4 regions of the Enterobacter asburiae genome follow, and region 4 is predicted to be linked to each of the others. Evidence: predicted binding sites of a transcription regulator. Region 4 holds the regulator's gene; each other region holds the start of a gene.
The links. Region 4 encodes CRP, which controls carbon source genes, mostly activating them, when cyclic AMP is high. Its sites were predicted from a motif close to ATGTGANNNNNNTCACAT; they were not measured.
Positions count from the first base shown of each region.

Region 1: the regulator CRP is predicted to act here: its motif matches at 1,372-1,389, upstream of deoC (deoxyribose-phosphate aldolase).
Region 2: the regulator CRP is predicted to act here: its motif matches at 2,168-2,185, upstream of ACJ69_RS16430 (PTS mannitol transporter subunit IICBA).
Region 3: the regulator CRP is predicted to act here: its motif matches at 1,445-1,462, upstream of focA (formate transporter FocA).

Region 1 covers NZ_CP011863.1:2,909,420-2,912,580, forward strand. Annotated here, with positions in the region: gene deoA (thymidine phosphorylase) at 1-352, opposite strand, end outside; gene deoC (deoxyribose-phosphate aldolase) at 462-1,241, opposite strand; gene ACJ69_RS14035 (YjjI family glycine radical enzyme) at 1,504-3,051, shown strand; gene ACJ69_RS14040 (YjjW family glycine radical enzyme activase) at 3,026-3,161, shown strand, end outside.
Region 2 covers NZ_CP011863.1:3,399,657-3,402,817, reverse strand. Annotated here, with positions in the region: gene mtlD (mannitol-1-phosphate 5-dehydrogenase) at 1-20, opposite strand, end outside; gene ACJ69_RS16430 (PTS mannitol transporter subunit IICBA) at 121-2,028, opposite strand; gene ACJ69_RS16425 (DUF3302 domain-containing protein) at 2,688-3,044, shown strand; gene ACJ69_RS16420 (HlyD family secretion protein) at 3,047-3,161, shown strand, end outside.
Region 3 covers NZ_CP011863.1:651,239-654,399, forward strand. Annotated here, with positions in the region: gene pflB (formate C-acetyltransferase) at 1-477, opposite strand, end outside; gene focA (formate transporter FocA) at 529-1,386, opposite strand; gene ycaO (30S ribosomal protein S12 methylthiotransferase accessory factor YcaO) at 1,793-3,161, opposite strand, start outside.
Region 4 covers NZ_CP011863.1:3,923,906-3,927,066, forward strand. Annotated here, with positions in the region: gene ACJ69_RS18885 (YccS/YhfK family putative transporter) at 1-1,542, opposite strand, end outside; gene crp (cAMP-activated global transcriptional regulator CRP) at 1,600-2,232, opposite strand; gene ACJ69_RS18895 (OsmC family protein) at 2,544-2,948, shown strand; gene ACJ69_RS18900 (phosphoribulokinase) at 3,015-3,161, opposite strand, start outside.

The sequences.
Region 1 (3,161 bases), 1.0 Mb from region 4:
CCAGGCCGCGCCCGGAGATCATCGGGATGTAACCGCCACAGGCTGCAACCATTGGGCCGAGCATCAGAGACGTCACGTCGCCCACGCCGCCGGTGGAGTGTTTATCCACGATCGGGCCGTTAAGATTAAGGCTTTTCCAGTCCAGAACGGTTCCTGAATCTCGCATCGCCATGGTCAGCGACACGCGCTCAGGCATCGACATATCGTGGAAGAAAATGGTCATCGCCAGAGCCGCAATCTGCCCTTCTGAGACGGTGTTATCACGAATGCCGTTGATGAAGAAGCGGATCTCTTCATCGCTTAATGCATGACCATCACGTTTTTTACGAATAATTTCTTGTGCGAGAAACACGGTAACCTCCATGCGGAATCGGGGGAGTTGTGGCGGGTGGCGTTACGCTTACCCGCCCTACGATCCTGTCGGCCGGATGAACAAAGCGTCATCCGGCATAGTCTGGCAATCAGTAGCTGCTTGCGCTCTTACCGTCGCCGTGACCCAGCGCTTTCAGCAGGCTGGCCAGCAGGCTGGACGCACCGAAGCGGTAGTGACGGGAATCGGCCCAGTCGGCGCCAAACAGCTCGTCGGCAATCGCCAGGAACTGCTGCGCGTCTTCAGCAGTACGCACGCCGCCCGCAGGTTTGAAACCAACGGTTTTGGACACACCCATGTCGCGGATCACTTCCATCATGATGCGCGCGCTTTCCGGGGTTGCATTCACCGGCACTTTACCGGTAGAGGTTTTAATAAAATCTGCACCGGCCTTGATGGAGATTTCAGACGCTTTACGAATCAGCGCCTCTTCTTTCAGCTCGCCGGTTTCGATGATCACTTTCAGCAGCACGTTTGCCGCCGCGCACGCGTCTTTACAGGCTTTCACCAGGTCAAAACCGACCTGCTCGTTGCCGGCGATCAGCGCGCGGTACGGGAACACCACGTCAACTTCGTCTGCGCCGTAGGCAATCGCCGCGCGGGTTTCCGCCAGCGCAATTTCGATATCATCGTTGCCATGCGGGAAGTTAGTTACGGTTGCAATGCGCACGTCCGGCGTGCCCTGCTCTTTCAGCGTCTTACGGGCAATCGGGATAAAGCGCGGGTAGATACAGATGGCTGCAGTGTTACCCACCGGCGTTTTCGCCTGATGGCACAGGGCGATGACTTTTTCATTGGTATCGTCATCGTTCAGGGTGGTCAGGTCCATCAGCTTCAACGCGCGCAGGCTGCTTGCAGTTAAATCGGTCATAACATTCTCCAACGGCAGTGCCGTATAAATTTTACCTTGCGGGTCTGTGAGTATTCTAACATTCACCCGCATCCACACTTCGACATTCATCACAGTTAATGAAAACTGCATACAAATTTGCATTACTGTAATGAGATCTTCTTCAAACTTTAGCGCGTAAATTGCCGACTAAAGCAGCGATACCCTCTGTCGGATCAAAAGCCCCGACAGGCTGGCTTCCTACAATCCGTTCATCATCCGCAGAACACTCAAGGAAGCGAATATGCCCCACTCCAGCCCCGACGCCCTGCAACAACGTTGCCAGCACATTGTGACAAGCCCGGTGTTAACCCCGGAACAAAAACGTCATTTTCTGGCGCTGGAAGCGGAAAACAACCTGCCTTACCCGGCACTTCCTGAAGCCGCACGAGCCGCGCTGGAAGAAGGGTTTATCTGCGACATGTTCGAAGGCCACGCGCCTTACAAACCCCGTTACGTTCTGCCGGATTACGCAAAATTTCTGGCTAACGGTTCAGAATGGCTGGAACTGGAAGGGGCAAAAGATCTCGACGACGCCCTCTCGCTGTTAACCATCCTCTACCATCATGTTCCGTCCGTCACATCGATGCCGGTCTATCTCGGTCAGCTTGATGCGATATTAACTCCATATGTTAGAATTCTAACACAAGAAGAGATCGATAGCCGAATAAAACGTTTCTGGCGCTATCTCGACCGTACGCTGCCGGATGCGTTTATGCACGCCAATATCGGCCCGGCGGATACGCCCGTCACGCGCGCCATTCTGCGTGCCGATGCAGAGCTGAAGCAGGTCGCGCCGAACCTGACCTTTATCTACGATCCCGATATCACCCCGGACGATTTGCTGCTTGAGGTGGCAAAAAACATATGTGAATGCAGCAAACCGCATATTTCTAATGGCCCGATGAATGATAAAATTTTCACAAAAGGCCGTTACGGCGTGGTGAGTTGTTACAACTCCCTGCCGCTTGCAGGCGGCGGCAGCACCCTGGTGCGCCTTAACCTCAAAGCCATTGCTGAACGCAGCACATCCATTGAAAACTTCTTCACCCGCACGCTCCCGCACTACTGCCAGCAGCAAATTGCCATCATCGATGCGCGCTGCGATTTTCTGTACGGGCAATCTGGCTTCTTTGAGAATAGCTTCCTGGTCAAAGAGGGGCTGATTGATGCGGATCGGTTTGTATCCATGTTTGGCATGTACGGCCTGGCGGAAGCGGTGAATACGCTCTGTGAAAAGGAGGGCATTGAAGGCCGTTACGGAAAAGACGAGCAGGCCAACGCGCTGGGCTATCGCATCAGCGAACAGCTTGCGGCGTTTGTGGAAAACACGCCGGTGAAGCACGGCTGGAAGCATCGCGCGATGCTGCACGTGCAGTCGGGGATCAGCTCCGACTCCGGCACCACGCCGGGCGCGCGCCTGCCCTACGGCGATGAGCCGGATCCTGTCAGCCATCTGCTGGCCGTTGCGCCGCATCACAAACACTATCACTCCGGAATCAGCGATATTCTCACCCTGGAGGAGACGGTAAAACGCAATCCTCAGGCGGTGGTTCAGCTTTGCCTGGGCGCGTTCAGGGCGGGAATGCGGGAATTTACCGCCAACGTAGCGGGTAACGATCTGGTCCGCGTGACCGGCTATATGGTTCGCTTGTCGGATCTGGAGAAATACCGGGAAGCCGGATCGCGCACCAATACTACCTGGCTGGGGGAAGAAGCCGCACGCAATACCCGTATTCTGGAACGACAGCCGCGCGTGGTTAGCCATGAACAGCAGATGCGCTTTAGTTAGTCAGGTCATTCCTTTTTCCTGCGTGGACGGGCCGGGCAGCCGCCTGGCCCTGTTCCTGCAGGGCTGCAACCTGCGCTGCAAAACCTGCCACAACCCGTGGACGATCGGCC
Region 2 (3,161 bases), 520 kb from region 4:
CCAAAATGTAATGCTTTCATAGTGTTAACCTTCATCAATGTTTTTACCCGAGAGGGCTGGGGTGAGGAACGTTTCCCCTCACCCTAGCCCTCTCCCCATGGGGGAGAGGGAGGAGTACCGTTATTTGTTGAGCAGTGCCAGGACTTCTTCCACGCTGGTGGTGCTCGCCAGACGCGCAATGACAGACTCATCGTCCAGCGCGTTGGTCAGGCTGGTAATCACCTGAATGTGCTCGTTGTTGCGAGCGGCGATACCAATCACCAGACGGGCGATGTCGTCTTCTTCTTCACCGAAGCGCACGCCCTGCGGATACTGACAGAATACGACGCCGGTTTTCAGGACGCGATCTTTCGCTTCAACCGTACCGTGCGGCACCGCGATGGATTCGCCCAGGTAGGTTGGCGTCAGTTTTTCGCGTTCCAGCATCGCATCAACATATTCAGGCTGAACGTAGCCGCCTTTCACCAGCTGCTCGCCGGCAAAGCGAATCGCTTCTTCTTTGGTTGCCGCTGTGCGACCGAGGAAGATGTTTTCCGCACCCAGTTTGAACAGGTGGGCGTTGCTCTCGTCAAAGCTGTCCTGCAGGCTTGAGCGCACTTTCACTTCATTGTCTTCGTGACGCTGCGCCGCAACCAGACGTTCGGTCAGGCTGGTGTACAGGCCGCTGTCGAGGAAGTTAGTCAGCGAGATGTGCTGTGCCTGCGGCACCTGACGCATGGCGCGTTCGGTCAGGTCGCGGTGCGTGATGACCAGGTCAACGTCCGGCGGCAGGCTGTTAATAGCGCTGTTGGTGACGGAGATGTTGGTCAGGCCCGCATCCTGCACTTTCTTACGCAGCACGCCTGCACCCATTGCGCTGGAACCCATACCGGCGTCACAGGCAACGATGATTTTACGCACGTGGCTCAGGTCGTTAGACACATCGCCAGCCGCCAGCGGGGTTGCGCCTTTGGATTCGGCTTTCATGTCGTGCATACGACGGGTCGCCGCTTCAATATCGTCGTCTTCTTTCACTTTGCTGGTTTTCAGCAGGATAGAAGAGACCACGAAGGAGACGGCCATGGCCGCACAGATGGCCGCGATGTTGGCGAAGTACGCCCCTTTTGGCGTCATCGCCAGCACCGCCAGGATAGAGCCCGGAGAGGCCGGAGACACCAGACCGCCGCCCAGCACGCTCAGGGTGAACACGCCGGTCATACCGCCAAGGATAACGGCCAGGATCAGACGTGGGTTCATCAGCACGTACGGGAAGTAAATTTCGTGAATACCGCCCAGGAAGTGAATGATTGCTGCACCGCCAGCAGACTGCTTAGCGCTGCCGCGACCAAAGAACATGTACGCCAGCAGAACGCCCATACCCGGACCCGGGTTGGCTTCAATCAGGAAGAAGATAGACTTGCCGAGATCGTGAGACTGCTGAATACCCAGCGGCGAGAAGATGCCGTGGTTGATGGCGTTGTTCAGGAACAGGATTTTCGCCGGTTCTACGAAGATAGACGCCAGCGGCAGCATGTCGTGCGCAACCATAAAGTTAACGCCTGCCGCCAGAATTTTGGACAGCACTTCAACCGCAGGGCCAATGCCGAGGAACGCCAGAATCGCGAGGATCATCCCGATGATGCCCGCAGAGAAGTTGTTCACCAGCATTTCGAAGCCGGATTTGATCTTACCATCAACCCAGACGTCGAATTTCTTAATCGCCCAGCCGCCCAGAGGACCGGCAATCATTGCACCGAGGAACATCGGCATATCCGCACCGACGATAACACCCATGGTCGTGATAGCACCCACTACGCCACCACGGTCACCGCCCACCAGACGACCACCGGTGAAACCGATGAGCAGCGGCAGGAGATAGGTAATCATTGGGCCAACAAGTTTCGCCAGCGTTTCGTTAGGCAACCACCCTGTCGGAATGAACAATGCAGTGATGATACCCCACGCGATAAACGCGCCGATATTTGGCATCACCATGTTGCTGAGGAAACGACCAAAGCTTTGAACTTTGATCTTGAAATCGGATGACATAAAACACCCCTTCTTCTGTTTACGCTTAGGCTTGCGGCCCGAGGTTTATTGTTAATGAGGCGGCAGAGGTAGCCGGACCCTGTTCTGATGCTGTGAAATCTGGCACTGAATCGTTCAACTGTCCAGACAGCGAAAATTTGTGTGACGCATATCACGTAAAGGTAGGGGGTGTGGATGTCAATGAGGTGATCCTGGTCACAAAAAAGGTGGGCAAAAAAAATACGATGGCGAGAAATGCGGCAAAAATCACCCTTTTCTGTGACGGTTGTCACGATTTGATTTTGTGTGTTTGTTTCTGGATTGTGACTGATTTCACAAAATATTTTTATGCAGATTTCTCCGGCTGTGATCGGCGGCAAACTCTGTTTAGCGATTCGGCGTCAGGATGGCATAGCGCGACACGTTAAGCTAAAAAACCACTTTTGATGTGTGGTATGGCGAAAAGTTAAAACGTGGATTACGCTCATATTGTAAGGTTAAGTATATTATTATTCAGGATATATTTTGACACGCTTATAAACTTGCATGGAGATATTATAAAAACCGATACTCCCCGGCTCGGAAATAACCAGCATACCTTGTGTATTTCAAAATAAATTAATTAGGTTGCGTACTGTTTTATTAATTCAATGAGTTGACGTTGTTTAAGTGAGGAGAATATGTTTCTCAACTATTTTGCGCTGGGCGTATTGATTTTTGTATTTCTGGTTCTCTTTTATGGAATCATCGCCATCCATGACATTCCTTATAATATGGCCAAAAAGCGTAACCATCCGCATGCCGATGCGATTCACACGGCAGGCTGGATTAGCCTGTTTACTCTCCATGCCATCTGGCCGTTCCTGTGGATATGGGCCACGTTGTACCGTGAAGATCGCGGCTGGGGGATGCAAAACCACATCACCAAGCCTGATGAGGTTCCGGGAATGGATGCGCTGGCCAAACGCGTGGCCGAATTAGAACAAAAGCTGGCCGCGGTACATCCCGCTGCTGATAAAAACACGCTGGAGCGCTAATCATGGATCTGTTGATTATTTTGACCTATGTGGCATTTGCCTGGGTGATTTTTAAAATATTCCGTATTCCGGTAAACCAGTGGACGCTTGCCACCGCGACATTAGGCGGGGTGTTTA
Region 3 (3,161 bases), 1.4 Mb from region 4:
GTTCAGAATGTCTTTGGTGTAAACATCGAATACACCCTGGTTGTGGGTTTTGCGGTATTCGGTGAAGATTTTTTTCAGCATTGGATCCAGCTCGCGGTTATACGCTTTGCAGGAACCTTCAACCATTTTGATACCACCGAACGGGATGATTGCGCGTTTCAGTGGTGCTTCAGTCTGCAGACCAACGATTTTCTCAAGGGCTTTGTTGATGTAGCCAGCATCGTGAGAAGTGATGGTGGAAGCAACGGAGGTGTCAAAATCAACTGGCGCGTGAGTGCGGTTTTCCAGTTTAACGCCTTCCATTACGCTGTCCCACAGCTTGGTGGTCGCGTCAGTTGCGCCAGCCAGGAAGGATTCGTCACCTTCATACGGGGTATAGTTTTTCTGAATGAAGTCACGTACGTTTACTTCATTCTGCCAGTCACCTTTCGCAAAACCTTCCCAGGCTGTGGCTAACTTTTCATTAAGCTCGGACATGTAACACCTACCTTCTTAAGTGGATTTTTTATTTACTGCCTGAGAAAACCATCAATGATGATCGTCGCCACGCAGGTAAATGACCCAGTATGTCAACCCAACTAACAGACCCCCACCGATAATGTTCCCGATAGTGACAGGGATCAGGTTATCAGTAATGAAATTCATAATAGTCAGGTGAGAGAAACTTTCCGGGGATGAACCAACTGCGGTCCAGAACTCCGGGCTCGCAAAGTCGCGGATAACAATGCCCATTGGGATCATGAACATATTCGCGATACTGTGCTCAAAGCCGCTGGCAACAAACATCGCAACCGGCAGAACCATAATTAAGGCTTTGTCCATCAGGCTACGACCAGAGTAGCTCATCCATACAGCCAGGCAGACCATCAGGTTAGCGAGGATGCCGAGAGCAACGGCTTCGATAAATGTGTGGTGCATTTTGTGGTCGGCGGTTTGCAGGACGTTAAGGCCCCAGCCACCGTTGGCGGTCATGTACTCGCCAGAAAGCCACATTAACAAAACAAAGAGCAGACAGCCAACCAGGTTACCCACGTAGACGTTAAGCCAGTTACGTGCCAGCTGACCCCAGGTAATTCTTCCGCTGGCCTTTGCCACGACAATCAGCACCGTTGAGGTGAAGAGGTCGGCGCCGCAGATGACGCAGAGAATCAGACCCAGTGAGAAGCAAATGCCGCCAATCAGTTTGGCCATGCCGAAAGGCATTCCGGCAGTACCGGTGGTGGCGGTGATGTAGAAGACGAAAGCGATAGAGATGAACACACCAGCCGTGATCGCCAGATAGAACGTCTTCATCGGGTGTTTCGTTGCTTTATAGACACCCGCTTCTTCGGCAACTTTGGCCATCGCAGCAGGGAGTAAAAGATCAAAAGGGTTGTCAGCTTTCACACTAACTCTCTCTTTATTAAGTCGGCGACGAGATACTAACAAAGCATTATAGAAGAGAAATTGATATAGATCATATCTCGCCTGGCTTATAGGCCCGCAGTGTGTATGGTTTTACAACAAATGCGGAGTAAGTAATTGATTATCCGTATAAAAATAAATTTTAAAAGTTATGAAAAGAGTTGAATTTTTTCGTTCGGCCACCCCTGACGCAGTTAATTAATATGGAGTATTTACCATAAAAAGTAACAGTAAAGCCCAGGTAAATATTATTATATTTACCCATGTTTAACTTTATTATTACAATCAACAGTCATTGCCGAAGAAAATAAAAAACGGGGCAATGAAATTGCCCCGTAATATAGCCCAGACGATTGAATACGCCTACTGCTGGTAATGTTATCTGCGCTTATTTTGACCAGTAAGCGGCTTTTGCTTTCTGCAGCTTTTCGTAGGCCTTCAGCAGCGACTGATGCGCCGGGAAGGCTTTCAGATCGCTATCAACAGCCTGCAGGCCATAGAACGGCGCTTCGCCGCTCAGGGCCGCGCTGGCTGCTTCAACGGCTTCAGCTCCGTACATACGCACGAAAGCGTTCAGGTATTGCAGCGGCTCGCGATCGTCTTCCTGGGCCAGCAGCAACAGGGTTTGCAGGCAGCGGTAATAATTGGTGCGTTCGGCAGAGAAGACAGACTGGTTGAATTCCATGGTCCACTCGGTCCAGGCCAGCGCCTGATCCAAATCGCCACCCGCCAGGGCCAGCATCGCTTTCAGCTCACCGATGCGCAGGGTATACCAGCCGTTGTCTTTACCTGTCGCCAGGCCCAGCAGTTCGCGTACGCGGGTAAAGTCATCGTGGCCTTCTTCGTCCAGTTGGGCGATCAGGTTCAGATAATCTTCTTTCTCCCACTCGCTGCCCGGCAGAGCCAGCAGCGTTTCGCGCAGGTGCGCGCCCATGCTGTTATTCGCCAGCCACAGATCTTCAGCCGGGTAGATGTCGGACATGCCCGGAACGATAATGCGGCACGCGTAAACGCCAAGATGTTCGTAGTCGGCAATGTAGACTTCCTGATCTTCCGCGTTGAAGATGGCCATCAGCGTGGCGAACTCTTCTTCCGTGGTACCGGCAAAGCTCCAGTCCACGAACGGATAGTCGGCGTCCTGCTTGAACATATCCCAGGAAATTAAACCGCTGGAGTCAATGAAGTGGGTTTCAAGGTTGGTATGCTCGGCCACTTCTTCATCGTCAAACGTTGGCGGAGTGAAGACGTCGAGATCTTTCAGGCTACGGCCCTGCAGCAGCTCGGTAACGGTACGCTCCAGCGCCACGCCGAAGTCAGGGTGCGCGCCGAATGAGGCGAAGCAGGTACCGTTGGCCGGGTTAAACAGCACCACGCAGATAACCGGGTACTTGCCGCCCAGCGAGCCGTCATAGGCAAAGATTGGGAAACCTTCTGCTTCCAGCTTAGCGATGGACTCTACTACGCCCGGGTAGCGCGCCAGCACGTCTGCCGGAATTTCTGGCAGGCTGATGGATTCAGCGATGATGCGGTTTTTAATGTGGCGTTCAAAGACTTCAGACAGGCCCTGCACGCGCGCTTCATTGCGGGTGTTACCGGCGGACATACCGTTGGACACATACAGGTTGCCGACGATGTTCATCGGGATATACACGGTCTGCTCGTCAGACTGACGGGTGAACGGCAGGGCGCAGATACCGCGATCCTCGTTACCGGACTGGAGATCGATCAGCATGCTGGCGGTCAGTTCGCTGTCTGGA
Region 4 (3,161 bases):
GCGCAGCAGTCCGCTTTGCCACTGCGGCCACAGCCAGACCATGCCGCCAAAGGCAATCAGACAGCCGATTAGGGTATCAATCAGCCTGGCGACAATAAACTGTTCGCCATTGAGCGTGAGCAGCTGCAGGGTATATACCGCCGTCACCGTAAAGCCCACCATCGCCCAGCCGTAATTTTTGCGGATAATCAGGTAGCTCACCAGCGTAACCGCCAGCATGCCTGCCAGGGTATAGCCTTCCGGCACGTGGAAGTGCAGCGTCACGCCCGCGATGATCAGCCCGGCCATCGTTCCGCCAGCCCGATGCAGAATACGCACCCGCGTGGCGCCGTAGCCGTTCTGGGTGACAAACAGCACGGTCATTAAGATCCAGTAGGGTTTCGGCAGGTGCAGCGCCATACCCATCAGGCTGGCGGTACTGAGCATCACGCTAATCCTTGCGGCGTTGCGCAGGGCGGACGATTTAAGAGAAAGATAGCTTTTGAGCGCGGGCAATAGCGGAAGCCGTTTCTGCTTATCCGCCATCAGGTCGCGGGGATAAAGCGGGCGCTGCGTGCGCAACACGCGGGCGATACGGCTGAAGTGCCAGGCGGCAAACTGGCCGACGGGGTTATCCGGATGCTGACGGGCGATTTTCTCCAGCGCGCCCAGCTGCTTATCCATGTTAAAGCGCGTCGGGTAGCGGTGATAGAGAATATCATCGGCCAGCACCCGCAGGCGTGCGGACACGGTCTGCGCGTTCCAGCGGATCACCGCTTCGGCGTGGCTGCGCTCGACCAGCTTTTGCACCTCCTGCGGGTGGTGAAGGCTAACGGAGATATGCTCCTGCAGATCCAGCCCGACCTGGAAGGTGCGCAGCAGCCGCTTGTATTCGTGGTTCTTGTTGGCGGCGAGCATATGCAGCTGCTGATAGCACTGGCTTATGAGATCCACCACCTTCTGCTGGCGCGTCAGCAGCGGCGGTAAGGATTTTTCCGGATCGGTATGCTGGGTGAGCAGGGTGTATTTGGCCTCGCAGTAATCCGCAAGCTGCACATAGAGCAGGCTCAGGGATTCACGCAGCGGCTGTTCGCGCCACAGCCAGAACCAAAACCAGTTAAACAGCCCGTACCATAATGTCCCCAGGGCGTAAATCAGCAGTGGCTCCCACACCGGCATATTCCCTGCAAGGCTCAGCGTGAAAATGGCCGCAATCAGCGAGGCGGGAAGCAGGCGGGCGTGCAGCGAACTGATTTCCGCCGTGACGCCGAGGGTCATCGCCAGCACGGTCAGGATCAGCGGCAGCGGGATATCCCGGGCAAGCAGAAGTTGTACGGCGAGGCTACAGCCGGCAAACAGGCAGCCACCGATAATCAGGCGTTTGAAAAAGCGCTTATGCGGCGTGTCCAGACCGGCGATGTTGCAGCAGGCGGGCACGAGGGAAAACAGCAGGCCTTGCTGAAGATGTCCGAGGATCAGGCCTATGGCCACAGGAAGACACAACACCAGCGTTTGTCGCAGTGCGTAGTTAACTTCCGGGTGATAGATCAGCCTGCGCCACATGGGGAGTAGAGACAAAAACGGCGTGACACCTTGCGATGGCACGCCGTTTAAGCGGAATTAACGCGTTCCGTAAACCACGATGGTTTTACCGTGGGCGGAGATCAGGTTTTGATCTTCCAGCATTTTCAGGATACGGCCCACTGTTTCACGGGAGCAACCGACGATCTGACCAATTTCCTGACGGGTAATTTTAATTTGCATGCCGTCCGGGTGGGTCATGGCGTCTGGCTGTTTCGCCAGGTTCAACAGGGTTTGTGCGATACGGCCGGTAACGTCCAGGAAGGCGAGGTTACCCACTTTCTCTGACGTAACCTGCAGACGGCGCGCCATTTGGGAAGAAAGACGCATCAGGATGTCAGGGTTAACCTGAATCAGCTGACGGAACTTCTTGTAAGAAATTTCAGCCACTTCACATGCTGTCTTTGCACGAACCCAGGCGCTACGTTCCTGGCCCTCTTCAAACAGGCCCAGTTCACCGATGAAATCGCCCTGGTTCAGATAAGAAAGGATCATCTCTTTCCCTTCTTCATCTTTGATCAGCACTGCCACCGAGCCTTTAACGATGTAATACAACGTTTCCGCTTTTTCACCCTGGTGAATCAGCGTGCTCTTTGATGGGTACTTATGAATGTGGCAATGAGACAAGAACCATTCGAGAGTCGGGTCTGTTTGCGGTTTGCCAAGCACCATGCGCTGTTATCCTCTGTTATAAGCTGTCACCAGAGTCATCAGATGCATCCGGACTCTGGGGTTGCAATCGAATTCTTACCCATACCCTGGGAAGTCGGCTACCGTAACGTTTCGCAGCCAGTAAAGTTTGATGTCCTCTGCATACACGTGTAACGTCAATGTATTACTGTAGCATCCTGAGTGTTTTAGCATAGCTTTCGCCGCGTGTCTCCTGGTGTCTCGCTTCAGCATGATGCAGGTCGCCTTCCATTGCGAGAAATGTAACGCACGCGTAATCTGTCACCAAAAATGCAACGTTGGAGTTTAAGAATATGCAAGCGCGCGTGAAATGGGTTGAAGGTTTAACGTTCCTGGGCGAGTCCGCGTCAGGACACCAGATTTTGATGGACGGTAACTCCGGCGATAAAGCACCCAGCCCAATGGAAATGGTGCTGATGGCGGCAGGCGGATGCAGCGCAATTGATGTGGTATCGATTCTGCAAAAAGGACGTCATGACGTGACGGATTGTGAAGTCAAACTCACGTCAGAACGTCGCGAAGAGGCGCCACGCCTGTTCACCCATATTAACCTGCACTTTGTGGTCACCGGTAAAGAGCTGAAAGACGCGGCGGTCTCGCGTGCGGTTGACCTGTCTGCGGAGAAGTACTGCTCGGTGGCGTTAATGCTGGAGAAAGCGGTAAAAATCACGCATTCGTATGAAGTGATCGAGGCGTGATTGATGGGGCATCGTGCGTGTTGATGCCCTCACCCTAACCCTCTCCCACTGGGAGAGGGAACATGCTCACGCGATCTGTTTCCCTTCCATCAGTCGCTCCACCAACGGCGTCATGATGAGCTCCATCGCCAGCCCCATTTTTCCGCCCGGCACCACTAACGTATTCATGTGCGAAATAAAAGAGCCCTGCAGCATGGCCAGCAGCCAGGGGTA